Regions from separate parts of the Paenibacillus sp. 203 genome, predicted to be linked through region 2. Evidence: riboswitches for the same ligand, from Rfam matches in the RefSeq annotation. Region 2 holds a riboswitch; each other region holds the start of a gene.
The links. Region 2 has a riboswitch for cyclic di-AMP ahead of WA407_RS25860 (C40 family peptidase). Riboswitches for the same ligand answer to the same signal wherever they lie in the genome.
Positions count from the first base shown of each region.

Region 1: linked by a shared signal. The riboswitch ahead of WA407_RS10960 (hypothetical protein) and the one ahead of WA407_RS25860 (C40 family peptidase) in region 2 are both predicted to bind cyclic di-AMP.
Region 3: linked by a shared signal. The riboswitch ahead of WA407_RS15745 (TrkH family potassium uptake protein) and the one ahead of WA407_RS25860 (C40 family peptidase) in region 2 are both predicted to bind cyclic di-AMP.

Region 1 covers NZ_JAXCHD010000004.1:331,510-336,229, forward strand. Annotated here, with positions in the region: tRNA gene WA407_RS10950 (tRNA-Leu) at 11-93, shown strand; gene WA407_RS10955 (glutathione peroxidase) at 186-671, opposite strand; cyclic di-AMP (ydaO/yuaA leader) riboswitch at 1,138-1,305, shown strand; gene WA407_RS10960 (hypothetical protein) at 1,421-1,816, shown strand; gene WA407_RS26740 (potassium-transporting ATPase subunit F) at 2,000-2,077, shown strand; gene kdpA (potassium-transporting ATPase subunit KdpA) at 2,229-3,905, shown strand; gene kdpB (potassium-transporting ATPase subunit KdpB) at 3,943-4,720, shown strand, end outside.
Region 2 covers NZ_JAXCHD010000024.1:19,350-24,069, reverse strand. Annotated here, with positions in the region: gene WA407_RS25870 (M1 family metallopeptidase) at 29-2,041, shown strand; gene WA407_RS25865 (hypothetical protein) at 2,053-2,880, shown strand; cyclic di-AMP (ydaO/yuaA leader) riboswitch at 3,156-3,293, shown strand; gene WA407_RS25860 (C40 family peptidase) at 3,299-3,799, shown strand; gene WA407_RS25855 (GNAT family N-acetyltransferase) at 4,105-4,611, shown strand; gene WA407_RS25850 (4a-hydroxytetrahydrobiopterin dehydratase) at 4,690-4,720, opposite strand, start outside.
Region 3 covers NZ_JAXCHD010000006.1:171,803-176,522, forward strand. Annotated here, with positions in the region: gene uvrC (excinuclease ABC subunit UvrC) at 1-98, shown strand, start outside; gene WA407_RS15740 (CPBP family intramembrane glutamic endopeptidase) at 67-1,797, opposite strand; cyclic di-AMP (ydaO/yuaA leader) riboswitch at 2,059-2,211, shown strand; gene WA407_RS15745 (TrkH family potassium uptake protein) at 2,620-3,960, shown strand; gene WA407_RS15750 (potassium channel family protein) at 3,979-4,656, shown strand; gene WA407_RS15755 (LysR family transcriptional regulator) at 4,662-4,720, opposite strand, start outside.

The DNA of each region.
Region 1 (4,720 bases), on a different contig from region 2:
ATTATGATTTGCGGTCGTGGTGGAATGGCAGACACGCTATCTTGAGGGGGTAGTGGGCGTACGCCCGTGGAGGTTCGAGTCCTCTCGACCGCATTATATGCAAGACCTAGTTAAAAAAAGCATCCTGACACGCTTTACGTGAAGGGATGCTTTTTTTGTTTTAATAACTGTGATAAAGAAGAATATCAGTTTTGCTGCAAAAGCTTCTCTATATCTCCCGCCAACTTATCTGGAGTGGTTTGCGGTGCATAGCGCTTAAATACGTTACCTTCTCGTGTAATTAAGAATTTAGTAAAATTCCATTTGATCGCTTTGGACCCTAATACCCCCGGAGCTGTTTGGGTCAGGTAGCGAAATAAGGGGTGCGCTTGATCGCCATTGACATCTGTCTTGGCGAACATCGGAAAGGTAACACCATAATTGATCTGGCAAAACTCGGAAATCTCCTCGCTGGACCCTGGCTCTTGTTTGGCGAATTGGTTGCTGGGAAATCCCAAAATTTCGAGCCCCAGTTCATGGTACTGGTCATATAGCTCTTGTAACGCTTTGTATTGGGGGGTTAACCCGCATTTGCTGGCTGTGTTCACAATAAGCAGAACATTCCCTTTATATGTGGATAACGGAATTGGTTTCCCTTGCAGGGTTTGCGCATCATATTCATAAACGGTCATAGTATCTCTCCTTATTCAATATTCAGCAATTAAATTGTAAGCAATTCAAAGTGAGGTTGCAAGTCTGGAAAAGCTGTATTAAGCCTTCTGCCGCTGTAAAATCGTATTTTGTTCAAAACAGTAAATCGCACCGCAAATGGAGCGAATTAAGGTGTTTCTTCTTATAAAAGCGGGTTCAATCGGTGCTTAGCTGGTACATATAGCGTATTTTCTTCTCTTTTTACAAAAAAAGGCCAAAAACGCTCTACCCTACGCCAATATTGACATGCTTGTCATTTTCAAAAAGGGATGAAAAACAGAGATTGAATGAGCTGTGAGAAGCATAGTTGCATTGTAAGCGTTATTATTAATCTTCTATGCTCTAAAGGCCGATTTATAACCCCGCAGTTGAGCTTTACAGTCTTCCATGCGCGGGTGTATGATTCAAGACGTAATTTCAAATTAACTTGAATGAAGCAACAACGAAATGTCTATAGCGCTGAATTTTGCAGTTGCAAAAGCGGGGGAACCAATCGAGACTGTACGGCTTGCCGTGTGTCTCATGGGGTGAATTTTCCGGTCAAGTGCCAGAAATAGGGCGACTCTCACGTCCGAATCCGACAGCTAACCTCGTAAGCGTACAGGGAGAGGCAACAAACCGCCGTGTGCAGCCATGGTTTATTTTATCATGGATATGTCAGAAGCCGGAGGAAAGCCTTTTTCCTTCGGCTTCTTTTTGTTGTCTTTTTATACCGGGAGAGGAGCTACTGATGGAAGGTCGGTTAATTATTGTCACTGCACCGAATGAAGCGGGCAGAAGTTTTGTGAAATTGCTTATTTACAAAAAATTGGCGTTTGCAGTTCTGACGAATAGCGCCCAGGAGGAACGACAGCTCAAAAAAATGGGTGTGGAGCACATTGTCCGCATCAATACCATGCAAGCGGGAAAATGGAATTTTCCAAAAAAAGAAATTGGTAGTGTGTATTTGTTTGAGAACAGCTTGAATCTGACTTGCCGTTTCCTGCAAATATGTCGGCCGCTAACATCGGAATCGATCTATGTTATTACACACGGCTGTAATCCACAAGGAATTTATCGGGGATTGGGAGCGGACCATGTGATCTACACATTGAACGGAGAGGTGGGTTTTCTGCTGAACGGATAAGCACTTATAACATAGTTGTTTTATGATTTTATGATGAAATAAGAATGGCGATCTGAAGACCGATACGGAGGGTATAAACATGATGGATATATACATGCTGCTCGTCATGGCTGTGAGTTATGGAGTGATACTGCTGTTTGTACGCTGGTGTGATGCGCAGACCTCTAAAGGAGGACGAAGAGGATGATCGTTATACTCGGGCTTACGGCTATTGTGTTTATGTATTTAATCTACGCACTCCTGAACCCTGAAAAGTTCTAGTCACTGGTAGGGATAGAGTGGGCGGGAACAACAGATCTGAACATTAAAGCATCATAGGTAGCAGGTTTTCGCAAACGTGTGCACACAATTGGTGCTCTGGAAGCAGGTCTGTTGTTCCAAACGCAGGAGCATTTTGAAGGAGGAATAAAGGATGGAGCTGCTTCAAATTGGAATTGTGATCGTTATATTGCTGCTCTTGGTAAAGCCAATGGGTACATATATGTATCATGTATTCTCGAATGAACCCAATCGGACGGATCGGATTTTTGGCAGAACAGAAAAGCTGATTTATAAGGTAGTAGGCTTGAAGAAAATGGAGAGCATGCGTTGGACTACGTATGTTATGAGTTTCATTGCTACGAACGCCGTGCTTGTGGCAATCAGCTACTTGCTGTTGCGTTTACAGGGAATGCTTCCCGGTAATCCGGCTGGAAACAGTAATATGGAAGCATCACTAGCTTTTAATACGGTAATCAGCTTTATGACGAATACGAATCTCCAACATTATAGCGGAGAAAGCGGGCTTACGTATCTGACGCAGATGGCGTTCGTCACGATGATGATGTTCACTTCGGCTGCTTCCGGTTTTGCGGTTGCTGCGGCTTTTATGAGAGGATTGACGCGGCGCGGTGAAGGAATGGGCAATTTCTTTCAAGATTTTATTAAAGCCATCATAAGAATTTTCCTGCCGCTGGCCTTTGTGCTTACGCTGGTGCTGGTTGGATTGAAGGTGCCCCAGACGCTACAGCCTACGGCGGATATTACGACGCTGAGCGGAACACAGCAGCAGATTTCTATGGGACCCATTGCTTCTCTGGAGTCCATCAAGCATTTGGGGACAAACGGGGGTGGTTATGCGGGAGCTAACTCTGCGCATCCTTTTGAAAATCCAAGTCCTTGGACGAACGTGCTGGAAATTTTGGCAATGTGGGTAATGCCGGCTTCGTTGCCGTATACCTTTGGATTGTTTGCCCGTAATCGTAAGCAGGGCTGGATTATTTTTAGCTCCATGATGGTATTGTTTCTTATTTTTCTATCCATTACGTATGTGTCTGAGAAGACAGGTAATCCGTTAATCCAGACACTGGGTGTGGATGCTTCTCAGGGAAGCATGGAAGGGAAAGAGGTTCGTTTCGGCATTGGACAATCGGCTTTATTCACTGCGGTCACAACAGCGGCAACGACAGGTTCAGTCAATAATATGCATGATACACTAACCCCACTGGGTGGCATGGCTGCTTTGGGAGAAATGATGCTAAACGTCATTTTTGGCGGCAAGGGTGTCGGACTGATGAATATGCTGATGTATGCGATTCTGGGTGTGTTTATATGCGGACTGATGGTCGGGAGAACTCCGGAATTTATGGGGAGGAAAATTGAAGGCAAGGAAATGAAGCTGATCGCGATTGCCATTTTGGTACATCCGTTTCTCATTCTCGCCCCAACTGCACTTGCATTTATGAGTCATTGGGGATACGATGCGGTCACGAACCCTGGCTATCACGGGTTGACTCAGGTGCTCTATGAATATGCGTCATCTGCCGCAAATAACGGTTCGGGATTTGAAGGTCTTTCGGATAACAATGTATTCTGGAACATGACGACGGGGATGGTTATGTTCTTCGGACGATATGTATCTATGATTGCATTGTTGGCTGTGGCGGCTTCGTTGAATGCCAAAGCACCGACTCCGGTGACGACGGGGACACTGCGCACGGACAACAAGTTATTTGGAGCCATTCTGATCGGGGTCGTGCTGCTGATTGGTGCGTTGACCTTTTTACCCGTCATCGTATTGGGACCTGTTGCTGAATTTTTGACCATGTAAAGAAGAAAATGAGAATGGATGAACGGGGTGTTTGATCATGAAGGAACAACGCAAACACATGCTGGACAGAGGCATCTTGAAGCATGCGATCAAGGATAGCTTTATAAAGTTAAATCCGATGATTATGATGAAAAATCCTGTCATGTTCGTCGTGGAGATCGGTACATTGGTCGTGCTGCTCATGTTACTGTTTCCCGGTTATTTTGGAACTGGCAAGGAAATGGGCTTTAACCTGGCCGTGTTTGTTATTCTGTTGTTTACGTTGCTTTTTGCTAATTTTGCCGAAGCACTCGCGGAGGGGCGGGGTAAGGCACAAGCTGCCTCTTTAAAAAAATCCAAGCAGGATACACAAGCTAACAAGCTCATCGGAAATGACATTCAGGTGGTTAGCTCAACCGAATTGCGTAAGGGGGACGTGGTTATTGTCTCCCAGGGCGAAATGATTCCAAGCGATGGTGAGGTCATTGAAGGTCTGGCTTCGGTGGATGAATCTGCAATTACGGGAGAATCGGCTCCGGTCATCAAGGAATCGGGTGGTGATTTTTGCTCGGTAACCGGCGGGACACGAGTAGTCAGTGACCGGATTAAGGTGCGAATTACGACAGAGCCAGGCGAGACATTTATTGATAAAATGATTTCGCTCGTGGAAGGCGCACAGCGGCAAAAGACGCCGAATGAGATTGCACTGAACACTTTGCTGATTAGCTTGACGATTATTTTTCTAATTGTGGTGGTTACGCTAGCGCCGATTGCCCGTCATTTTAACATTGATTTGCCTGTTCCTGTGCTGATTTCGTTGCTAGTCTGTCTGATTC
Region 2 (4,720 bases):
ATGCTTGTCAACGGGAGGTATCCATTGTATGACCCCAGCACGCACTAAAATCGTTTTATTGTCTACACTAGCCCTCGGTCTCCTCGCAGGGACGTTATGGTTTGCCTGGCAGCCCCAACCGCAATCCGACCCGCAGTCCATAGGCCAACCACTATACGGCTCCCTGTCTGAGTCTGCGCTTGCCCCAAATATGGGCAAGCCTCTAGGGGCAAACATCCTGCCTGACCTGCCCAAGAACCCTCCACAGCCCGCTACAGAAATCCTCAGCAAGAGGGTGGTAGAGTACCACATTGATGTGTCTCTGGAAAAAGGACAGGTTTTGCGAGGCACTGAGACACTGACCTGGAAGCATCCGGGCAAGAAAACCGTGAATGATCTGTATCTTCATCTATACCCGAATGCCTTCTCTTCCATGGAAACTACCTTTATGAAGGAATCCGGTGGAAAGCTGCGCGGAGACACCATGCCCAAAGACGGCTTTGGCTCCATGACGCTGACTGAACTAAAAACAGAAGACGGTTTATCTCTCATGCACCGCATCCAATATGTGCAGCCAGATGACGGTAACGCAGGCGACCGTTCGCTCGTGAAGGTGCGTCTACCCAAGCCGGTACGAGGTGGCGAAGAAATCACATTATATATGAAGTTTGAGGTAAAACTGCCCGCCATCTTCGCTCGTATGGGTGCGACAGATGATTTTGTAATGGCAGGGCAATGGTTCCCGAAGCTCAGCGTCTACGAGACTGAAGGACAGCGTGGACGCGCCGAGGAGGGCTGGAACCTCCACCAGTATCATGGTAACTCCGAGTTTTATGCCGATTTTGGAATTTACAGCGTACGGATTCGGGTGCCTGAAACTCATATCGTAGCAGCGACCGGATTTCCCACCCGTGGTGCCGTCCGACAGAACGGCCAAAAAATATATCAATTTTATGCCGATGATGTACACGATTTTGCCTGGTCCGCTTCACCCAACTTTGTAACCGTAGAAGAACCCTTTTCTTCTGCTGAAGTCCCTGGTGTCAAAATCAAGCTCTACCTTGACCCGTCGCACAAGGAGCTCAAAGGGCGCTATATGAGCGCAGCGAAGGCCGCCCTTTCGTACTACAGCAAATGGTACGGGCCTTATCCATATTCCACCCTATCCATCGTGGTTCCACCCAAATCAGGCAATGGAGCCGGCGGTATGGAGTATCCGACACTCATCACGGCCGCTGCTGCGGGTAATCTGAATCCTGGCTATAGTCTGGAACGGACATTAGTTCATGAGATTGGACATCAATATTTCTACGGAATGGTAGCCAATAATGAATTTGAGGAGCCGTGGCTGGATGAAGGCTTCACCTCCTATGCAGAGGAGCGGCTTATGGAGCAAGAATATGGGCTTACCCCCAACCTGCCATTACAATCGGGACAGGTAGCTTCCCCACAGCCGCTAAACCGTGAGTCATGGAAGTATGGCTCAGCTGCTGAGTATGCGCAAAATGCCTACTCTCGAGGCAAGCTGGTACTACGGGGCATTGAACGTCAGGTGGGTATGAAAAAAATGGATCGCATTATGCGGACCTACGTCCAGACGTACCGATTTAAGCATCCGTCCTCAATGGATTTTCAACGTATCGTGGAGAGAGTCACCGGACGCTCATGGAGCCACTATTTTGAACAGTATGTATATGACGGCCAGATGGCGGACTTTTCAGTGGATCACATCACAAACCACAAGCTGGAGAATGGATATGAAGCAGTCGTGACGGTCAGCAAAAAAGGGGCGGATTATCCCAAGATCCCTGTCCAATTTACCTTCAAGGATGGTACCACGATATTCAAGGCTTGGGACGGCGCGGGCAAAAGCACAACTTTTCGGATCAAAAGTACTTCTCCCGTTTCCTATGTAACCCTTGATCCCCTATATACCATTGCACTGGAGAACAAGCATATTAACAATAGCCTAAAGGCCGAATTGGACGAAAAGCAACAAACCCGTTGGAGTGTTAGTGTAACCAAGCTGTTGGAGACACTGCTTGGAAGTCTGTCATGGTGAGGTGTCTATAGATGCGGACTGTTATAAAAGAGGGCTGGGCGCTGGTGCGCATACGATTCTATATCGTTATCATTTTATTTCTGTATCGACTACTGTGGGGGGTGTTTCTCTATCGGCTGGTGCAGTCTGCCGTTATCCCGCTATTGCTCCGTTATCCTGATCAGGGTCAAAACGAACTGGGACAGACCTTATTTTGGATGGAGAGTCAGATTGCTCTGATGGACAGCCGGGAAGTACATGTGTATTTGTGGATACTACTAGGGGCGACTGTACTACGCATACTGATCACTCCCTTCATTAGAGCCGGAATATATCAAAGTCTGCATACCGATGCGACTGAACCGCAAAGCCTGTCCTTTTTCAAGGGTATGAAACGCCATGGCATGTCGTCGCTGTTGTATTACACCATCGAGTTGGGACTGCTGCTGCTTCCCGCCTTTTGGGTAGTACCGAGACTCTACCCTATTGTAGCAGGAGCACTTCAATCTTCCTCTTATCTGCTGCATTTATTGCCCTATGTCATTGGATGGATGGCATACGGATGGTTCATTCGGCAGTGCATCCTGTATATGCAACTGGGTACTGTCGGTGGTCACGCCATACTATCGTCCCTGCTCGCCTTCTTTCGCCAGCTCCTCCCAGCTGTCGGTATATCCCTTTTGCTCGGTGCTTGTGTGCTGCTGGTCTTCGGTCTATTTGGCACCGTGGCGATGATTTGGACTGGCATGCTGGCGCTCATTCTCCAGCAATCGTATCATTTTGTTACTAGTCTGGTCAGGCTGTGGCATATCAGTTCGCAGTACAGACTATGGCATACCGATATCTCTAGTAGAAGCTAAGCCCTGCCTTTATGTTTTTTACTTCATTTCCGTCTGTCGAAAAACATGATTCATACCCGCGCAAACGACACATAACTGAATACTGTTAACAAGATCTGTTCCTGGGACATTAGGAGCAGATTTTTTTTGTAACTTTTTGCAATGAAACATTTGCCAAAGCCAGCCGTCTTTGTTACAATAATCGCAGTGAACTGATAGTAACAACTTTGTAATCTTTATTGTAACCTTTATCTCAAAAATAACGTTATTGTGAATACTGCTCTCCAAGGTGCACATCTTAAGTTAAGCCTAATTCCTGGCACCTAGGAAGCGGGGGAACCAGTTTGGGTGAATTGATCTCGCAACAGAGTGGTCATAGGGGAACCTTCTACCGAATCCTTAAGCTAACCTCGCAGGCATTGGAAGGGGTATATTTTTTTTGAAGAAGAAGCTAACGATCGCAGCTATGGGTCTTGCCATTGCCTTTACATCTTTTACATTCGGTGGCGGCAGTGCATATGCAGACTCTAAGATGGACCAGGTCATCCAAGATGCCAAAGGAACGAACTACAGAAGCGGAGGCACTACACTCGAGGGATTCGATTGCTCCGGCTTCACAATGTACGTATACAACAAACTGGGAATTAAACTTCCGCATCAATCCGGATCACAATTCAAAATGGGATCTTCTGTATCCCGCGATGAAATGAGACCTGGGGACCTGGTGTTCTTCAACACCACAGGAAGAGGCATTTCCCATGTAGGTATCTTCGTAGGTGAGGGGAAATTTGCCCACTCCTCGACTTCACGTGGTGTAGTAGTTAGCTCACTGAACGAAAATTATTACGCTAACCGCTATGTCGGTGCAAAAAGAATTATGAGCACAGACGCTTACCATTCTGTAGCTTCAGACATTCCTGATGACGATAACGTAGAATAACTAACGCACAGCAAGCTAACCCTAGCCGCAATTTGATTCTGGCCGGAATCGAATTGCGGTTTTTTATGTCCACAACATCAGCAATTATTATCTTTACTGACGAACTGAGACCTCAAAAGGTTTCAATTGTAGCGAACATCGTCGGTTTTACCGTCACCGCTGGGGGAGCATATGAGCAGTAATTCCTTCTTATTGAATGTATACCCGACTTAGGTATGAAATAAACACGCTTGCCATTCCTCTGCAACTTGTCTACAATCTGTTGTTAATGATTGAAGTACCTGTGTAAAAGGAGGATGGAACACATGCCGGCCTCAATATCCAACTATCGGATCGTACCGATGGACGAGCATCAAGCCGCTGCAATCTGTGAGTGGCACTATGATCCACCTTATAACATATACGGTTGGCTCCCCTGGGAACAAATGAAGGCGCTTGAAGTCGAATTTGGAAGTCCCACGCTTCGCCAAGAGCAATATGTTGCCGTACTGGATAAAGAGAACAAACTGACGGGATTTGCTCAATATTTTCCTATGATCGGTGTGACCCGGCTAGGTCTTGGAATGCATCCTGACAGATGCGGACATGGCAAAGGCTCTGATTTTGTCCGTGCCATTGCAGAGGAAGCTCAACGACGCAACCCGAAGAATGAAATTGATCTAGAGGTGCTCACTTGGAATGGGCGCGCTATCCGGGCCTATAAGGCGGCTGGATTTGAGCTTACAGATACCTATGAACGCCAGACTCCTGATGGCAAAAAACCATTTTATTGTATGGTATATCGTCCCGAGCACCCAACCCAGATTCTATGATAAAAGCGCCTTCGGCATACAACCACAATGTTGTATAGCGAAGGCGCTTTTATCATCATACGACAGATCATTACAAGCTCAATGACTGCTGCGCATTTTTTCAAAAGCT
Region 3 (4,720 bases), on a different contig from region 2:
AAATAAGAGAGGCCAGTGTCGAAGACTTCCGGCCTCTCTCTATTGGGGATAAGCTTGCGCGTCAGATTATAGCTGCCCTTCGGGAGGAGGAGTCGTAGAATACGGCTCCTCTTTTTTTATAGGTTCAAACATAATTCGATTTGGCTTTTTAGGACTAAACCAATAAATGATGTAACCCACGATGGCTGGAAGTAAGATCCAGAATAGACCAGCGCTCACATTCACAGTGTCTCCCAGACTCATCACACTAAGTCCCATTAGAATGCTGTCAAAAATAACGTGGCTGAACATGGCGGCAATAAAGCCGTAACGCAGGAACACAAAACTGAACAGCAAACCAAGAAAAGTCAGCTCAATAGGTCTGGAAATCACCGGATAGATCGGATAAAGCGTATGTCCCAGTGCCCAAATCAGCGTGGTGATCAGACAAGCAACAAAAGTGTTTTTCACTATTTTTTTGACCATCGGAATACCAAACAGACGGTAGACAGTCTCTTCTCCAATACCTGCCATCCACGCCATAATCGGCAGTAGCCATGGATAAGCCATATTGTAAGGGGATTGTGTGGCATCTGTGGTGGAGAATGTATTAAATGTGCGCTCCAGTATAAAGAATAAGATGGATTGTACCCCGAGTAAAATAAAGGCCCACAAGTAGCCAACATACATACTGCGAAGCACATACAACCCGTAGCCCGGCTCTTTTGCACGCGGCCATGCATTCAGTCCAACCTGACGCATAAGCCCGTCACCGCCGACCAAGGAGAAGTAGAGCGCTACAGCCATGAAAAAGGTAACACCAATCTGGAAAACCATAAGAAATATAAGCATGCCCTTACCGCCTGCTTCTGCTTGCAATAAAGGCAGCATGTTCATGGTCCCAGCTATACTAGCAATAAAGTATACAACGGATAGAACAATGCCGCGTACAAATGAAGTATGTCGTCGGGTGAGTGACGCATACACAATGGCAAGTACACCCAGTACAAAGCTAAATAGGGCATAACCCGCATAGGTCATCAAATTCGCCCAAAATGTTTGCTTTTCGATATAATCGGTATAGGACGACGGGGCCGAAAAGCTTTGGGTGAAGGAGCGAACATCACCGTCTTCAAAAGTAAAAGCCAGTGTAAGTACCGAGGCGCCGATTTTTTTATCGTCTACGGTATACTTTAATCCGCCTTCTTGTTCAGTGGTCGCAAGCTTCAAATCCGACGGCTTAAAGCCAAAGCGCTTGACCCATACTGCGGCCGCCTGCTCCTTGGCTTCGAGCGTCATGCCGTCCTCAGCCACACGTACAAGCCTGTTACGTGCTTGTTCATCCGTAGAAATATCAGCCTGTGTGTAATTGGTGCTGGAGGTGATCCGTTTAAAGCTAACGACCTTGCCAGTGGATAAATCCACATGAATTTGCAGTTTACTCTTCGCTGAGGATTCAGGCAGATCGACCCGAAAGGTTTCGTAAGGGTAACTTTTTTTCCATGTACGGTCGTACTGTTGAAGTAGTTTTTCTCTAGATAAATAACCGTACAAATCTGTTTCGGCCTGATAGGTCACGACAGGCTCCTCAGGCTGTGATTCAGTATAGCCCAGCTCGGAGCGGGCGAAGTCCAATGCGTGTATGACCGCTTCTTGTTTGCTGATGACCTTTGCGTTCATTACTGATTCTGGACTCGGATTGCTAAGCGAGGGAATAAGCAATTGAAAGATAAAAAAGCAAATCAGGCCAATCCCGCCCAGCAAGCCTAATTTTTTGAAGTTGGCCGTGAGCACGACCGGTTTCCCGATAGGATTCATGAGTTTCCTCCTTAATCTGTAAATAAGAACATCCATTAAAGATATCATACTGCACAGGTTCGCGCCAACAGACAAGCGATATTCATGAAAATAGAGTGAAAGCACTTTAAAGTTCCAATAAAATTAGATAAGCTGCGATTAAACGATGCCCATTCGCAAAATAAAGCCAATTTCACGTTTTTTCGGCGAAATCGGTTTTGTGATCTGGATATAGAAGGATTATAATCTTGAGGCAATGCCTATGAAATACATAGGTAATGATATACAGTTGAGCCGAATTTCTATGGGAAAACGGGGGAACCATGTTACTGGGGTGAATTTTACAACCGATCCTGCTGGATCGGAAGTGTAAATAGGGCATACTGTGCTGCCCGAATCCGTCAGCTAACCTCGTAGGCTATGAGCAGGAACCAAGTCAGGCACTCGGTTTTCCGGTGTCTTTTTTTGTGCGTATAAAAGTGTTTGGATTGGTTAGACCGCTGCGGGTGCAGATTATTCTTCCGATTGCTGTTATCCCCGGATTTTTTTATTGTATACCCCCTTTAATGGTTAAAATCCGGAGATAAAGGCAAACGCTTCGCTTCTTCAGAACAATTCTGCCCCCTTCGCTACTGCCCGCCAATAGCACAGGGGGCCGAGTAGTGCTTGACATGCATTCTTCCTGTATTCAGGGAATGCTAATTATAGTTAACTAAGGTTTGGAAAAATCAAAAAATTCAGGGGCAACGACGATCGAAAGATCAAATGGAACGCGTAGCGAGCTTACACCGTATTAAATCACTGATTTATAGTTTTAAGGATTAGGAGAGAAGTGATGAATAGATGAATCCCAATGCAAGCTGGCTTCGGCTTTCTCCACCGCAGATATTCGTTGCGGGCTTTGCCATTATCATTCTAATAGGTAGCTTATTGTTAATGCTGCCGATCTCCAATACAACAGGAAAGCCACTTGCGTTTATAGACGCTTTGTTTACTGCCGCGTCCGCGACGTGTGTAACAGGGCTTGTCGTTAAGGATACAGGGACCTTTTTCACAACCTTTGGTCAAGTCGTCATCGCTGCACTCATTCAGATTGGCGGTCTCGGCTTTATGACTATGGCTACCTTGATCGCGCTGGTGTTCAAACGTCGGATTTCCTTGCGGGAGCGCCTCATTTTGCAGGAAGCGATGAATCAGACTTCTGTAGAGGGAATTGTCGGGTTAATCCGTAAGGTATTGCTGTACTCACTGGTTATTGAAGGCGTATGCGCTACGATATTCTCGGTTCGCTGGTCCTTTGATATGCCCGTAGGCAGGGCGATTTATTTTGGAATCTGGCATGCCATCTCCATGTTTAACAATGCTGGTTTTGATTTATTCGGTGAATTTCGCAGCTTGACAGGTTATGTATATGATCCGATTGTTAATTTTACCGCAATGTTTCTAATTATTTCTGGCGGCATTGGTTTTGTAGTGATGTCAGACCTGGCAGAATATCGCAAGCGCAAGAGACTGTCCTTGCATACCAAGGTGGTACTCAGCATGACGGGCGCAATGATTGTAGTCGGCACGCTCGTGATTTTTGTATTTGAGTTTACGAATCCAAGGACTCTTGGCTCGCTTGATTGGGGTGGTAAGCTACTGGGATCTTTATTCCAGTCCGTTACTCCCCGTACCGCAGGTGCCAATACGCTGGACATCGCAGGCTTGCGGCAGGCTACGCAGTTTTTTATCATCATACTCATGTTTATTGGGGCTTCTCCTGGTTCCACTGGAGGCGGGATTAAGACCACAACATTCGCCCTGCTCATTGGAGCGGTGATTTCGATGCTGCGGGGGCGGGAAGATATTGTACTGTTCAAGTACCGACTTGCGCAGGGACGAATTTACAAGGCTTTGACCATTACACTGCTGGGGTTGCTGTTCGTGATCGGGGTGACCATGATTTTGTCGGCAACCGAAGATCATCATTTTCTGATGATCTTGTTTGAGACGGTGTCTGCGTTTGGTACGGTGGGGCTGTCGATGGGGCTTACACCTGATTTGACAGTCATAGGAAAGTTGGTGATTACCCTGACGATGTTTGCAGGTAGACTGGGGCCACTCACGCTAGCTTATGCACTGGGGCCGAAAAAGGGTAAAGAATTGTATCGTCATCCGGAAGGCAAAATGATTATAGGATAAGGGAGTTTTCGAGTAGATATGAAAACGCAGCAGTTTGTAGTTATTGGCTTGGGGCGGTTCGGCTCAAGCCTGGCTTTGCAATTGGTTGATATGGGGTGCGAGGTGCTAGGCATTGACCGGAATGAGGATGTTGTGGACAGTATGAGTGAGATGTTGACACATACTGTCGTGGCGGACGCTACCGATGAAGATTCGTTGCGATCACTGGGCATCCGTAATTTCGATTGTGGCATTGTTGCTATTGGTGATGACATTCAGGTAAGCATCCTCACCGCCATTTTGCTGAAGGAGCTGGGTGTGAAAAAAGTTGTAGCCAAAGCCATATCTGTGCTGCACGGGCGTGCGTTAGAAAAGCTCGGTGTGGACCGGATTATTTATCCAGAACGGGATATGGGTATCCGGGTGGCTCACCAGCTAGTCACGCCTAATTTGCTCGATTATTTGGAGTTGTCTAAGGAATACAGTATTGTGGAACTCAATGTACCTGCATGTCTGAATGGCAAAACGCTAGCAGAGCTAAATGCCCGTACCCGCTTTGGTTGTAGCGTCGTGGCGCTTCATACAGCGAACGGTATCCTGATCGCACCGACGGCTATGGATCGGCTAAAAGCAGACGATATCATGGTCATCATCGGCTCGAATGACAATATCGGTCGCTTTGAGGATGAGGTTGTTAATGTTAATGAAGAGGATTAAACCCTCTACACCATACGGTAGCCTGCAAACGACGCACGTGTCTCGCTAATCCAGCGTCGTGCTG